2 regions of the Pseudomonas sp. 1152_12 genome follow, and region 1 is predicted to be linked to the other one. Evidence: predicted binding sites of a transcription regulator. Region 1 holds the regulator's gene; the other holds the start of a gene.

Region 1 (7,392 bases):
GGTCGCGAACCAAGCGCGGGAAGCGGCCGAAGACTTTCTTGATCGGCTGCATCCGCGTTTTCATCACGGCGGTCTGCAAGTCTGCAGTGACCACGTCAAGGTTCGACACGGCCTTTTGCATGGCTTCATCACCACTGCTCAGGCCCAGGCGCACCAGGCGGTTACGCACCAGCACCAGTTCGCCGACCATGTTCATGATGTCGTCCAGGCGTGCGGTATCAACCCGCACGGTGGTTTCGGCTTCACTGGCAGGCTTATCGGCCACCGGCGCCGCTGCAGCACGCGCAGGCGCCGGGGCGGCTGCGGCTGCGGGAGCGGGAGCGGGAGCGGGAGCGGGTTTGGCAGGAGCGGGTTTCGCGGCAGCAGGTGCGGCAGCAGGTGCCGCGGCTTCGACCGGCGCGGGTTTCGCCTCGACAGGCGTGGCGGTCGCCGCAGCGGCCGGGGCCACCTCGGTGAACTTGCCTTTGCCGTGCAGTTCGTCGAGCAGGGCTTCGAATTCGTGATCGGAAATCAGCCCGTCACCGGCCGGTGCAGCACTGGCAGGCGCTGCACTGGCGGCTGGCGCGACGGCGGTCGCTGCAACTTCCGGCAAGGCATCAGCTGCAAACGTGCCTTTGCCGTGCAGTTGGTCGAGTAACGCCTCGAATTCGTCGTCGGTAATGTCGGTGCTGGTAGACGCCGCAGGCGCTTGCGCCTCGGTGGCAGCAGGCGCCACCGCGTCAGCAGCGAACTGGCCTTTGCCGTGCAACTGATCGAGCAACGACTCGAACTCAGCGTCGGTAATGTCTTCGCTCGTCGGCGTTGCAGGCGCCGACGCAGGCGTAGGCGCTTCAGCCGCTTGCGGCGCTTCAGCCTCGGCCTTGACCGCGCTGAGTGAGTTGAGCAGTTGTTCGAACTCGCTGTCGGTCACGTCGGCTTCCGGCTCAGCCACCGGAGCCGCTTCCACCACCGGCTCAGCCGCGGTGTCCGCAGGTTCCGCCAGGCGCGCCAGGGCGGCCAGCAGTTCCGGTGTGGCGGCAGTGATCGGTGCACGTTCGCGCACTTCACTGAACATGCCGTTGACCGCATCCAGTGCTTCGAGAATCACGTCCATCAGTTCCGAGTCGACGTGGCGCTCACCCTTACGCAGGATGTCGAACACGTTCTCGGCGATGTGACAGCACTCCACCAGCTCATGGAGCTGGAGGAAGCCGGCGCCCCCTTTTACAGTGTGAAAACCGCGAAAAATTGCATTGAGCAGGTTCGCATCATCCGGTCGGCTTTCCAGCTCAACCAGTTGTTCGGACAGCTGCTCTAAAATTTCGCCGGCCTCTACAAGGAAATCCTGAAGGATTTCTTCATCGGCGCCGAAGCTCATGTGGGTGCTCCTTAGAAGCCTAAACTGGATAACAGGTCATCTACGTCATCCTGACCTGACATAACGTCTTCACGTTTATCGGCATGAATCTGCGGACCTTCACCCTTGGCGAGATGTTTTTGTGGATCTTTTTCCGAGAGGATCGCCTCACGGTCATGTTCGATGCCGGCAAAACGATCAACTTGGCCGGCCATGAGCACCAGTTTGAGCAGGTTGCTTTCCACTTCAGTGACCAACTGGGTCACGCGCTTGATCACCTGACCGGTGAGGTCCTGGTAATCCTGGGCGAGCAGAATGTCATTGAGGTTGCTGGCAACCGTGCGATTTTCCTGTTCGCTGCGCGACAGAAAACCTTCGACTCGACGGGCCAATTCACGAAACTCTTCGGCCCCGACTTCCCGACGCATAAAGCGGCCCCAGTCAACGCTCAAAGCCTGCGCCTCAGTGGCCATGCCATTGACCAGCGGCGTGGCGTTTTCCACCAGGTCCATGGTGCGGTTAGCCGCCGCCTCAGTCAGCCTGACCACGTACGACAGGCGTTCGGTGGCATCGGTGATCTGCGAAATCTCTTCGGCCTGGGGCATATGCGGGTCAATCTGGAAATTGACGATCGCACTGTGCAATTCGCGTGTGAGCTTGCCCACTTCCTGGTACAGGCCGCGGTCACGGGTCTGGTTAAGCTCATGGATTAACTGCACGGCGTCGCCGAACTGCCCTTTTTCGAGGCTTTCGACCAACTGGTGAGCATGCTTTTTCAGGGTCGACTCAAAATCCGCCTGCGATGATTCTTTATGCTCCATAGCTCCCCCGTGGCAGCATCAATGACCGATGCGTTCGAAGATTTTTTCAATCTTCTCTTTCAAGGCCTGTGCAGTGAATGGCTTGACCACGTAACCGTTTACCCCAGCTTGGGCGGCTTCGATGATCTGTTCACGCTTGGCTTCGGCGGTCACCATCAACACGGGAAGGCTGCGCAATTTTTCGTCGGCACGCACGTGGCGCAACAAGTCGATACCGGTCATGCCCGGCATGTTCCAGTCAGTTACCAGAAAGTCGATGCTCCCGCTGTTGAGGATCGGAATCGCCGTAATGCCGTCATCCGCCTCAACCGTGTTTGTGAACCCAAGGTCACGCAACAGGTTTTTTATGATCCGCCGCATCGTTGAGAAGTCATCAACGATGAGGATTTTCATGTTCTTGTCCAATTCGACCTCCAAGCAGTCTTAAACGCGCCCAGCACTTGGACGCGCCATTTCAATCAACAGGCGTTACACAAAAAGGACTGCCCAGGGCACCACGGTACGAACCCGCGAAAACCTGAAGCGTTCGCGGTAGCGTCTGCAGTGTCCCCACACTGCCTGTCAGCGCGCGCGCCACTCTCCCAATCGCCCCCGTAAACGGGCTGCGCACTGGCTGTGCAACTGGCTGACACGCGATTCGCTGACCCCCAGGACCTCACCGATTTCCTTGAGGTTCAGCTCTTCGTCGTAGTACAGCGCCAACACCAACCGCTCACGCTCCGGCAAATTGGCTATCGCTTCCGCCAGCGCACTCTGGAAACGTTCATCTTCCAGATCGCGCGACGGCTCGAGATGAGCACTCGCGCCGTCCTCGTGCAACCCTTCGTGTTCGCCGTCCTGCAACAGGTCGTCGAAACTGAACAGGCGGCTGCCCAAGGTATCGTTCAAAATCCCGTAGTAATCGTCGAGACTCAATTGGAGTTCGGCCGCAACTTCATGATCTTTAGCGTCACGACCGGTTTTTGCTTCAATTGAGCGAATTGCGTCACTGACCATGCGCGTGTTGCGGTGTACCGAACGCGGCGCCCAATCCCCTTTACGCACCTCATCGAGCATCGCACCACGGATACGGATACCCGCGTACGTCTCAAAACTCGCACCTTTGCTCGCGTCGTATTTGGTCGAGACTTCAAGCAAACCGATCATACCGGCCTGAATCAGGTCTTCGACCTGCACACTGGCAGGCAGGCGTGCCAACAAATGGTAGGCAATGCGCTTGACCAAGGGCGCATAGCGCTCGATCAACTCGCCCTGGCTGTCACGTGCCGACTTTTTGTAAAGGTTATAGCCGCTGGCTGTCATAGCACCGGTCCTGCGCTCGTCTGATGCACCAATCGCTCGACGAAAAACTCCAGATGCCCCCTAGGGTTTGCGGGCAACGGCCAAGTATCGACCTTCTGGGCAATAGCCTTGAACGCCAATGCGCATTTGGAACGAGGGAACGCTTCGTAGACTGCACGCTGCTTTTGCACAGCCTTGCGTACACACTCGTCATAGGGAACTGCACCTACGTATTGTAGGGCAACATCGAGGAAGCGATCCGTGACTTTGGTCAACTTGGCGAACAGGTTTCGCCCCTCCTGCGGGCTTTGGGCCATGTTGGCCAGCACGCGGAAGCGATTCATGCCGTAGTCGCGGTTAAGCAGTTTGATCAGAGCGTAGGCATCAGTGATCGAAGTGGGCTCATCGCAAACCACCAGCAATACTTCCTGCGCTGCGCGGACGAAGCTGACCACCGACTCGCCAATCCCGGCGGCGGTGTCGATCACCAGCACGTCGAGGTTGTCGCCAATATCACTGAACGCCTGGATCAGGCCGGCATGCTGCGCCGGGCTCAGGTGCACCATGCTCTGGGTGCCCGAGGCGGCCGGCACGATACGAATGCCACCGGGGCCCTGCAGCAGCACATCGCGCAGCTCGCAGCGGCCTTCGATTACATCAGCAAGGGTATGTTTGGGTGTCAGCCCCAGCAGAACGTCGACGTTCGCCAGGCCCAGGTCAGCATCCAACAGCATGACACGACGGCCAAGCTCTGCCAGGGCCAGGGACAAATTCACTGACACGTTAGTTTTCCCGACGCCACCTTTGCCGCCGGTCACCGCGATCACCTGTACGGGATGCATGCTGCCCATTTTATTTCTTTACCTTGTCTTGCTTAGACGCAGGCTACATGACTTGGCCGCGTGAATCGCTTGCAGACCATCGATGTAGGTACATTTCACGGCGTTCATCCTGCCTCACCCCACCCGCTTTTCCGGGTGGTGGTAAAGGTCGGCGAACATATCGGCCATCGCTTCCTCGCTAGGCTCTTCTTGCATTTGCACGCTGACAGCACGGCTGACCAACTGATGACGGCGCGGCAGATGCAGATCATCCGGAATCCGCGGCCCGTCGGTCAGGTAAGCAACCGGTAATTCATGACTGATGGCCAGGCTCAGCACTTCGCCCAAGCTCGCAGTTTCGTCGAGTTTGGTGAGGATGCAACCGGCGAGGCCGCAACGCTTGTAGCTGTGGTAGGCAGCGGTAAGAACCTGTTTCTGGCTGGTGGTTGCAAGCACCAGGTAATTTTTCGACTTGATGCCACGCCCGGCCAGGCTTTCGAGCTGCATGCGCAACGCCGGGTCGCTGGCTTGCAGGCCGGCAGTGTCAATCAACACCACGCGTTTGCGCAGCAGCGGGTCGAGGGCGTTGGCCAGAGACTGGCCCGGATCGACGTGGGTCACCGGCACATTGAGAATGCGCCCCAGGGTCTTGAGCTGCTCCTGGGCGCCGATGCGGTAGCTGTCCATGCTCACCAGCGCGATGTTTTGCGCGCCGTACTTGAGCACATAACGCGCCGCCAGCTTGGCCAGGGTGGTGGTCTTGCCCATGCCGGCAGGGCCGACCATGGCAATCACACCGCCCTCTTCCAAGGGTTCGATTTGCGGAGTGACGATCATGCGTGCCAAGTGCGCCAGCAGCATGCGCCAGGCTTGGCGAGGTTCTTCGACTTCGGCGGTGAGCGCCAGCAAGTCACGGGACAACGGGCCGGACAGGCCGATCCGTTGCAGGCGACGCCACAGGTTGGCCTGTTGCGGCTTGCTGCCTTGCAACTGGTTCCACGCCAACGAACCCAGCTGCACTTCGAGCAGCTCACGCAGGCCATTGAGTTCAAAGCGCATTGAATCAAACGCGCGCTGGTCAACTGCGGCAGCCGGGGCAGGCGCTGCAGGACGCGGCGGTTCTTTGAATGTTGGTTCAACCAGCGGCTCGGCAGCGGTCAGTGGCAGGCCAGCGAACAACTGGCGATTGGTGGAGGCATCGCTATCGCCACGCATGCTCAGCTCAGCCTGGGCCGAGACAATGCGTGAGGCAGTCTTACGCAGCTCGTCTTCGAGTTCCATGTTCGGCACGCGCGGCGCCAGCGCCGAGGGCGTGTAATCCAGGGCAGCCGTTAGCTCAACACCGCCGGCAATACGACGGTTACCGATAATCGCGGCATCGGCGCCCAGCTCATCACGTACCAGTTTCATGGCCTGACGCATATCGGCGGCGAAAAAACGCTTAACTTGCATAACCCACTACCTCAGCCATTGGGCCCTACTGTCGCGACGATAGTCACTTGCTTGTTGTCAGGAATTTCCTGATAAGCCAAAACGTGCAAATTCGGCACTGCCAAGCGCCCAAACCGCGACAACATCGCGCGGACCGGGCCTGCTACCAGCAGAATCACCGGGTGGCCCGCCATTTCCTGGCGCTGCGCGGCTTCGATCAACGAGCGCTGCAGTTTTTCCGCCATGCTTGGCTCCAGCAGAACGCCTTCTTCCTGGCCTTGTCCTGCCTTCTGAATACTATTGAGCAATATTTGTTCCAACCTGGGTTCCAAGGTGATCACAGGCAGCTCAGACTCAACCCCTACAATGCTTTGCACGATTGCGCGGGACAATCCGACGCGTACCGCAGCCACCAGCGCGGCAGTATCTTGACTCTTGGCGGCATTGTTGGCGATGGCCTCGGCAATGCTGCGAATGTCGCGTACCGGCACCTGTTCGGCGAGTAGCGCCTGCAACACCTTGAGCAGTTGCGACAGCGACAACACGCCCGGCACCAGCTCTTCGGCCAACTTTGGCGAGGCTTTGGCCAGCAAGCCCATCAATTGCTGGACTTCCTCGTGGCCGATCAGCTCGTGGGAGTGTTTGTAGAGAATCTGGTTGAGGTGCGTGGCGACCACGGTGCTGGCGTCTACCACGGTGTAACCCAGTGATTGTGCCTGGCTGCGCTGGCTGACTTCGATCCACACCGCTTCCAGGCCAAAAGCCGGATCTTTGGCGGTAATGCCGTTGAGCGTGCCGAAGACCTGGCCAGGGTTGATCGCCAGTTCGCGGTCGGGGTAAATCTCGGCTTCGGCGAGGATCACACCCATCAGCGTCAGGCGGTAGGCGCTGGGCGCCAAGTCGAGGTTGTCGCGGATATGCACGGTGGGCATCAGGAAGCCCAAGTCCTGGGACAGCTTCTTACGCACGCCCTTGATCCGCGCGAGCAATTGCCCGCCCTGGTTGCGGTCCACCAGCGGAATCAGGCGGTAGCCGACTTCCAGGCCGATCATGTCAATCGGGGTCACGTCATCCCAGCCCAATTCCTTGGTTTCCTGGGCGCGGGCCGGCGATGGCAGCAGTTCCTGTTGACGGGCGATTTCCTGTTGAGCCTTGACCTTGACCAAGTTCTGCTTGCGCCAGAACAGGTAAGCCCCTCCCGCGGCCATGGCCGCCATGCTGAGGAACGACACATGCGGCATGCCCGGCACGATGCCCATGATCGCCATAATGCCTGCCGCCACGGCCAGCGCCTTGGGCGAGGCAAACATCTGGCGGCTGATCTGCTTGCCCATGTCTTCGGAGCCCGAAGCACGGGTGACCATGATGGCCGCCGCTGTGGATAACAACAGTGATGGCAATTGCGCCACTAAACCGTCACCGATGGTCAGCAAGGCGTAGACCTTGCCCGCATCGCCGAAGGTCATGCCGTGCTGGAAGATGCCGACGGCTATCCCGCCGATCAAGTTGATGAACAGAATCAACAGGCCCGCGATGGCGTCACCGCGCACGAATTTGCTCGCGCCGTCCATGGAGCCGTAGAACTCGGCTTCCTGGGCCACTTCCAGGCGACGGGATTTGGCTTGGTTCTGGTCAATCAGGCCGGCGTTGAGGTCGGCGTCGATTGCCATCTGTTTGCCCGGCATGGCGTCGAGGGTAAACC
Region 2 (7,392 bases), on a different contig from region 1:
GCGAGGCAGCCTGGTCCAGGCAGTCGCGGTAGCGTTCCAGCAATTCGGTCAAACGGGCGCGGGGCAGGCGGCGCAGTTGGTCCTGGGCACCCAGTTGCACGGCGAGTACGGCACTGTGCTGAGGCTCGGTGTTCCTCACCGGCACCGGCTTTGCCGTCACCACCGGGGCGGCAGCCGACGTGTCGCGCAGGTCGGAGAACGGATCTTCATCATCCAGTTCATCTTCCTCGGCCCGGATCGCATGGCGTGTCACGGGCTTGAGGCCGGCCACGGGTGCGCTTTCGTCAAAACCCGGGTCACGCAGGTCGCGCACTTCAAACTCGGGTTCATCGTCGTAATCGGTGTCGTCGTACTCAGGTTCGGGTTCAACCTCGGGGACCACCGGTTCCGGGGCGAAGCTAGCGTGGAGCTGGCGGGCGAGGTCGCCGATTTCATCCTGGCGATCAGTGGCCGGAGTGTGTTCGTCGATATCGCGCAACCAGATGCGCAGTTGCATCAGCGGCGTGGAGATATGACGACCCAGGCGCAAGCTCAAGGCCAGGGCGAGGGCCAGCAGAATCGCGCTGAGGATGCCCATGCTTTGCAGGCTGATGGTCATCGGCTGCTGGAATTGCTGCATATCGAGGCTGATGCGCAGTTGGCCAGCCTTCACATCCTGAAACGTGATGTTGCTCTGATACAGGCCTTCGGCCTCACCCAGCAGGCCGTTTTTAGGGCGCTGCCCGGCTTCGGCCATGATCCGGTTGTCCACGCTATAGATAGCCGCGTGGGCCACCAGCGGGTTTTTGGTCAGGTTGTTGAGCAGCACGTTGAGGCTGAGGATGTCGTTGGACACCAGCAGCTCAGTCGCCGACGTGGCGGTCTGAGTGGTCAAGCTCTCGCCAAGGGCGTCGGCTTGCTCGTGCATAGCCTGCTTGAACTGCAAACCCATCACGCAGGCGTAGATCACCAGGGCCAGAGCGACCAGGATCACGTTATGGCTGGCGATGCGTAATGCGATCGGTACACGGCGGTGGCGCAGTGCCCGGAAGATCAGCAGGAAGAAGTTATCGGTTTTTACTGGCGTAGGCCGGTTCACTTGAGCTCGGCTCTTTAGTCCGTGAAGTTGACGCGCAGTATAGCGACAGGCCTAGGACCGGCAAAGCGCTGGCTGTGCCCGATGGTCACTGAAAGTGGGTAGAATGCGGTTTTTTTCCAGCCTGGGGGTGCGCTTTGCGCGAAATTGTCCTGATAAACATCACTGGTGTTGACCGCCCGGGTCTCACCGCAGCCATTACCGGTGTTCTGGCCCAGGGTGGTGTGAACATTCTCGACATCGGCCAAGCGGTGATCCACGACACTCTGTCGTTCGGCATCCTCGTGGAAATCCCCAGCACCGAACAGGCCTCGTCTGTGCTCAAGGACATCCTGTTTACAGCGTATAAGCTGGATCAACAGGTGCGTTTCACGCCGGTATCCGAAGTCGATTATCAGCATTGGGTCGAGGGGCAGGGCAAAAAGCGCCACATCGTGACGTTGCTGACTCGTAAGGTAACCGCCGAACAATTGCAGCGCGTCAGCTCGATTACGGCGCAGTACGGGTTGAATATCGACCATATCGACCGTCTGTCGGGTCGTATGCCGCTGGACACCCCCGCTGATAAAGGCAAGGGCTGCATCGAGTTCTCGGTGCGTGGCGAGCCGGCGGATCCACAAGCGCTGCGCGCCGAATTCCTCAGCGTGGCCCAAGAGCTGAATGTCGATATCGCCTTCCAGGAGGATTCTCTGTTCCGCCGTAACCGCCGCCTGGCAGTGTTCGACATGGACTCCACGCTGATTGAAGCCGAGGTCATCGACGAATTGGCCAAGGCCGCCGGAGTGGGCGAGCAGGTGTCTGAAATCACCGAGCGCGCCATGGCCGGTGAGCTGGATTTTCGTGCCAGTTTCAAGGAACGCCTGGCTTTGCTCAAAGGCTTGGATGTGAGCGTGCTGGACTCTATCGGTGCCTCGCTGCGCCTGACCGAAGGTGCCGAAACCCTGTTCGCCGAACTCAAGCGCCTGGGCTACAAAACCGCAATTCTTTCGGGTGGATTCACCTACTTTGCCAAGCAGTTGCAGGCCAAGCTGGGTATCGACTACGTGTTCGCCAACGAACTGGAAGTGGTGGATGGCAAGGTGACCGGCGTGGCGGTGGAGCCGATTGTCGACGCGCAACGCAAGGCGGACTTGCTGAAGGAACTTGCCCATAAGGAAGGATTGCGTCTGGAGCAGACCATTGCGGTCGGCGACGGCGCGAATGACTTGCCGATGTTGGCGATTGCCGGGTTGGGTGTGGCTTTCCGCGCCAAGCCGCTGGTCAAGCAGTCAGCCAAGCAGGCGATTTCGACTCTGGGGTTGGATGGCGTGTTGTACCTGCTGGGATTTCGTGACCGCGACGGTCAGTTGTAACGGTAGAAGCGCGGTAAAACTGTGGGAGCTCAGCTCCCACAGTTGATTTATATCAGCCTCGAATCAGGCTTTAGGCGATGCGATGCCTTGGCCCATCTGCACCGGCGTACCCGCCAGCAGTTCTTCAGCCCACTTAACCTGACCCGGCCCGAACAGCACAATCGCCGTCGATCCCAGCTTGAAGCGGCCCAGTTCCGCACCTTTCTCCAAGTGAATCGGTGCGCGTGCGGCTTCGTCGTAGCGGAAGGTTTTCAGCTCGCGTTTTGGCGGCGTCACCAGGCCGGCCCATACGGTTTCAATCGACGCGACGATCATCGCACCCACTAACACCACGGCCATGGGGCCGCGTTCGGTGTCGAACAGGCAAACAACGCGCTCGTTACGGGCAAACAGCTCAGGCACGTTTTCGGCGGTGGTCTGGTTGACCGAGAAAATCCGACCCGGCACGTAGACCATTTCACGCAGCGTGCCAGCCAAAGGCATGTGCACGCGGTGGTAGTCCTTTGGCGACAGGTAGATGGTGGCGAAATCGCCGCCCATAAACGGGGCAGCCAGCGCCGCATCGCCGCCCAACAATTCCAGCACGCTAAAACTGTGGCCCTTGGCCTGAAACACGCGGCCGTGTTCGATTGGGCCGAGCTGGCTGACGGCACCGTCGGCTGGGCTCAACACCGCGCCTGGGGTTTGATCCAGCGGGCGTGCACCGTCTTTCAAGGCGCGGGTGAAGAAGGCGTTGAAATGCTCATAGGCGCTCAGGTCTTCAACCAGGGCTTGGGACATATCCACTTGGTAGCGCTTGGCGAACCAGGCGGTGAAGGCATTCTTGAACCAGCGTACGCGGCACTCGGCAATGCAGCCGGCCAGACGCGAGAGCAAGTGGTGCGGCAGCAAGTACTGGCTGAGGATAAACAACTGCTTTTTCATGAACTGTCCTTAAACCTTAAATCTCAACGGGGGTGTCGGGGTGGTTACCCCATTCGCCCCAGGAACCGGCATAACCTTTGACTCGCGGATAACCGAGCGCCTTGGCCACCAGGTAGGTGAAGCCAGAGCGGTGGTGAGTCTGGCAGTGGGTGATGATTTCTTTATCTTTGGTCAGCCCGAGGTCTTCGAGGATCTGCGGCATGTCGCGGCGGATGCGCAGGCTGCGCGCCTTGTCCATGCCGGCGGTCCATTCGAAATTCACGGCGCCAGGGATGTGACCACCCTTGGCCGCGAGAACCTTCTCGCCGGAATATTCCATCGGGCCGCGTGCGTCCCAGATACCCAGGTCGGCGGCGCCGAGTCGGCTTTGCAAGTACTCGCGTGTGGCGGTGGGGTTGTCATGCAACGTCAGGCTGACCGGGCCGCCGACGGGGGCAGGCACCTCGGTAGACAGCGGATGTTTACCTTCCAGCCAGGCCAGCAGGCCGCCGTCCAGGTAGTGGTATTTCTGGTGGCCGATCACGTCAAGCAGCCAGATGAAACGCCCGGCCCAGCCGCCGCCTTCGTCGTCGTAGACCACGTAGGTCGCGTCCGGAGTGTGCCCGAGTTCGCCGAAGAGTTTTTCCAGGTCGGCCTTGTGGGGCAGTAAGCCGGGGGCTGGCGCCTGGCCCAGCTGGGTACGCTTGGGGTCAACGAAATGCGCGCCGGGGATATGCCCTTCGGCGTAGCGGGCGGCACTGGTGAGGTCCACCAAAATCAGGTGTTCGGCATCCAGTTGACCGAGCAGGTCGCTGGATTCGATCACCAGCGGCAAGCCAGAGAAGTCAGGCATGTGAGGTCTCCTGGGCACAAATGTTGGTGATAAAAGAGGGCGATTGTAGCGCAAGCATCAAGCGCTGCGGTTGGTAAAGCTGTGCAGCGCTTTCTCGATGCATTGAGCGGTTTTGCCGAAGGCCTGCACGGTGGTTTCCGAGAACGGCCCGCCGCCCTGGTCGGCGATCATCAGCATCACCACTTTGCCGTTGCAGCTCAGGGAGCGCAGCAACAGGTGTTCACCGTTGAACAGACGGCGCAGGATCGGCGGCAGTAAAGCCGAGAACTGCGCGTGATTGTCCGGCGTGAGGCGTACTTGGGCAGACTTTTCCAGCAGACGCTGCAGCAGCGTGCTGTTGACCACATCCAGGCTCAGGTTGGCGGCGTCTTTGGGCAAGCCGTCGGCTTGATGCACGCGCAGGGTGCTCAAGGCGCGGTCCGCCATAAACAACAACACCCGTTGCATGCCGCTGGCGACCAAGGCTTCCCTGGCGCAGGTGGTCAGGTGCATGGCATTGGCAAAACGGCTTGGTTCTACCAGCAACTCGGTGCAGCGTTTGCGCCATACCGCCAGTGCTTCGGCAGTGGGCGGTGCTGCTGGCAACAGGCCGCGATGGATTTTGTGTACGTGCCACGGCCAGATCAGCGACAACGCGGGGTGCCAGAGGTCAGGCATCAGCGTCGTGCGCGCGCTGGTCACTGCTTGCTGGTGAGCCTGTTGCTGCACATCGCTCAAGGGGTCTTGCAGGTACAGCGCGGTCAGGTATTGCCAGCGCTCGGTGTGCGGGCAAGTCCAGGACTCTTGGGCCGACATCGCCAGGCCATTAGCCAGCAGCACAGTGTTCGCCGGCTGGTTCAACCAGCGGCGCAGGTTAGGTTCGGCGTCGAGCAATTGCTGGTGGCGCAGCGCGTCGTCTTCACGGGCGATGCGCAGCGCCTTCACCAGCAGGCGCTGCTCGCTCAACAGCAGGTTGTAGCCCTGGGAGACCCAGATCGGCAGGTGCCAGGTTTCGGTCAAACCGAGGCACAACTCCAACAGCCGCACACCGAACAGTTCCTGCTCAACCTTGCGTGCCGATTGGCCTTTGTGGATAACGCGCAGTTCCCATTCTTCCAGAAGCTTGGGGTACGCAACGGCCATCGGCCACAGCGGCGACAGAAACAGTAGGCTGCCCCAGTGAATGTCTTGCCAAAGGCGCGCGAGGCGGCTGGCGAACAAACCGTTGGCTTGCTGGGAGGCGTGTTGGCTCACCAGCAGCAGTTGGCGCAAGGCCACGGGAATGTCTTTTTCCGGCACTGAGGGCAGGCGCGCCAACAACTCCTCGGCACGTTTAAGGCCCAGGCGGTTGAGCGCTACTTCGAGGTTTTCCGCCGGCCCCGACAGGCTGCCGTGGGCCTGGCTATTGGCTTCACGCATCACGCTGAGCACCAGCGCGGGGCTGTGTTGCATCAGCTCGGCAATATCTCGCAACGAACTGCGGCTATCGCGAATGGCTTTGCACACACGCTCGTGACTGGTCTGGGGAACGGGCAGCAGCACGTCGTCCAGGCGCTTGATCCAAGCAGCGAGGGTGGTGGGTTTGGTACTTGGGACTGTCGTTTCAATTGCCATGATTGGGGCGCGATCATCACTTGCATTCAACACGCCCGGAACGGGCTGAATTGGCTTTTCGCCTTAACGGGCTATAGTCTGGCGCAGTTTTGCCGATAAGTAGAACAAGAGTTTTCGGCTGCACCCAATATGTCCATGAACCCGACGGCGCAAGTACCAATTCCCTATGGCTAAAATTATCGGCATCATCGTCGTCTTCGCAAGCGTGCTCGGCGGGTACGTCCTGTCTCACGGTAAAATTGCCGCGCTGATTCAGCCTTTCGAGGTGATGATTATTGGTGGTGCGGCACTGGGTGCGTTCCTGCAGGCGAACCCCGGCTACATGACCATGCACGTGATCAAGAAGTCGCTGGGCATGTTCAGTTCGCGTTTTTCCCACACCTTCTACCTGGAAGTGCTGGGGCTGATCTTCGAGATCCTCAACAAGAGCCGCCGCGAAGGCATGATGGCTATCGAAGGCGACATCGAAGACGCCGCCGCCAGCCCGATTTTCGCCAAGTACCCGGCCGTGCTCAAAGATGAGCGCATGACCGCCTACATCTGTGATTACCTGCGCATCATGTCCTCCGGCAACATGGCGCCTCACGAGCTGGAAGGCTTGTTCGACATGGAGCTTTTCAGTCTTAAAGAAGAGTTGGAGCACCCTTCGCATGCCGTGACCGGCGTTGCCGACGCCATGCCCGGTTTTGGTATCGTCGCGGCGGTACTCGGTATTGTCGTGACCATGGCGTCCCTGGGCGAAGGCGACCAAAAGGCTATTGGTATGCACGTGGGTGCGGCCCTCGTCGGTACCTTCTTCGGTATTCTCGCGGCCTATGGCTTCTTCGGTCCACTCGCCACCTGTCTGGCCCACGATGCCAAGGAAGAGGTCAACCTCTACGAAGCGATCAAGGCGTGTTTGGTGGCTTCGGCGTCCGGTATGCCGCCATCGCTGGCGGTGGAGTTCGGGCGCAAGGTGCTGTACCCGAAACATCGCCCAAGTTTTTCCGAGCTGGAACAAGCGGTTCGCGGTCGCTAAACCATGGAAAACAACCAGCCGATAATCATCAAGCGCGTCAAGCGCTTCGCTGCGGGGCACCATGGTGGTGCTTGGAAAATCGCCTTCGCCGACTTTGCGACGGCGATGATGGCGTTCTTCCTGGTGCTGTGGCTGATGTCGACCGCCACGCCCGAACAGAAGATCGCCATCGCCGGTTATTTCAAAGACCCGATTGGCTTCTCGGAAAGCGGTACACCGTTTGTGATCGACCTGGGCGGCTCGCCCCAGTTGGCGCCTGAGCGCACCATCAACCCCGAGGTCAAGACCGAAGCGCCGCAGGAAAAAATCCCGATTGAGCGCGACACCGTCGAGAGCATGGCCGATCAGGTCGAGAAAGAGCGCCTCGAGTTGTTACTGCAGGAACTGCAGACCAAGGTTGAAGAGAACCCGCAGCTACTGAAATTCAAGGACCAGATTTCCTTCGAAATCACCCCGGAAGGCTTGCGCATCCAGATCACCGACGACGCCAACCGGCCGATGTTCGATTCCGGTAGCGCGCGCTTGAAGCCGTACTTTGAAGATATCCTGCTGGCCATGGCTGACACCATCAAAGCCGTGCCGAACAGGATCAGCATCA

Evidence for each region. The regulator FliA, encoded in region 1, starts transcription of late flagellar genes. The targets are predictions, from matches to a motif close to CTAAAGTTTNNNNNNNNNNNGCCGNTAA.
Region 2: the regulator FliA is predicted to act here: its motif matches at 5,848-5,875, upstream of motA (flagellar motor stator protein MotA).

Annotation. Positions count from the first base shown of each region.
Region 1 covers NZ_VXCW01000002.1:402,172-409,563, reverse strand. Annotated here, with positions in the region: gene FW764_RS04555 (chemotaxis protein CheA) at 1-1,357, opposite strand, end outside; gene FW764_RS04550 (protein phosphatase CheZ) at 1,369-2,157, opposite strand; gene FW764_RS04545 (chemotaxis response regulator CheY) at 2,176-2,550, opposite strand; gene fliA (RNA polymerase sigma factor FliA) at 2,719-3,459, opposite strand; gene fleN (flagellar synthesis regulator FleN) at 3,456-4,289, opposite strand; gene flhF (flagellar biosynthesis protein FlhF) at 4,395-5,711, opposite strand; gene flhA (flagellar biosynthesis protein FlhA) at 5,723-7,392, opposite strand, start outside.
Region 2 covers NZ_VXCW01000004.1:194,641-202,032, reverse strand. Annotated here, with positions in the region: gene FW764_RS08815 (AhpA/YtjB family protein) at 1-1,078, opposite strand, end outside; gene serB (phosphoserine phosphatase SerB) at 1,213-2,427, shown strand; gene asd (archaetidylserine decarboxylase) at 2,491-3,351, opposite strand; gene rhdA (thiosulfate sulfurtransferase) at 3,368-4,183, opposite strand; gene FW764_RS08795 (HDOD domain-containing protein) at 4,241-5,776, opposite strand; gene motA (flagellar motor stator protein MotA) at 5,943-6,794, shown strand; gene motB (flagellar motor protein MotB) at 6,798-7,392, shown strand, end outside.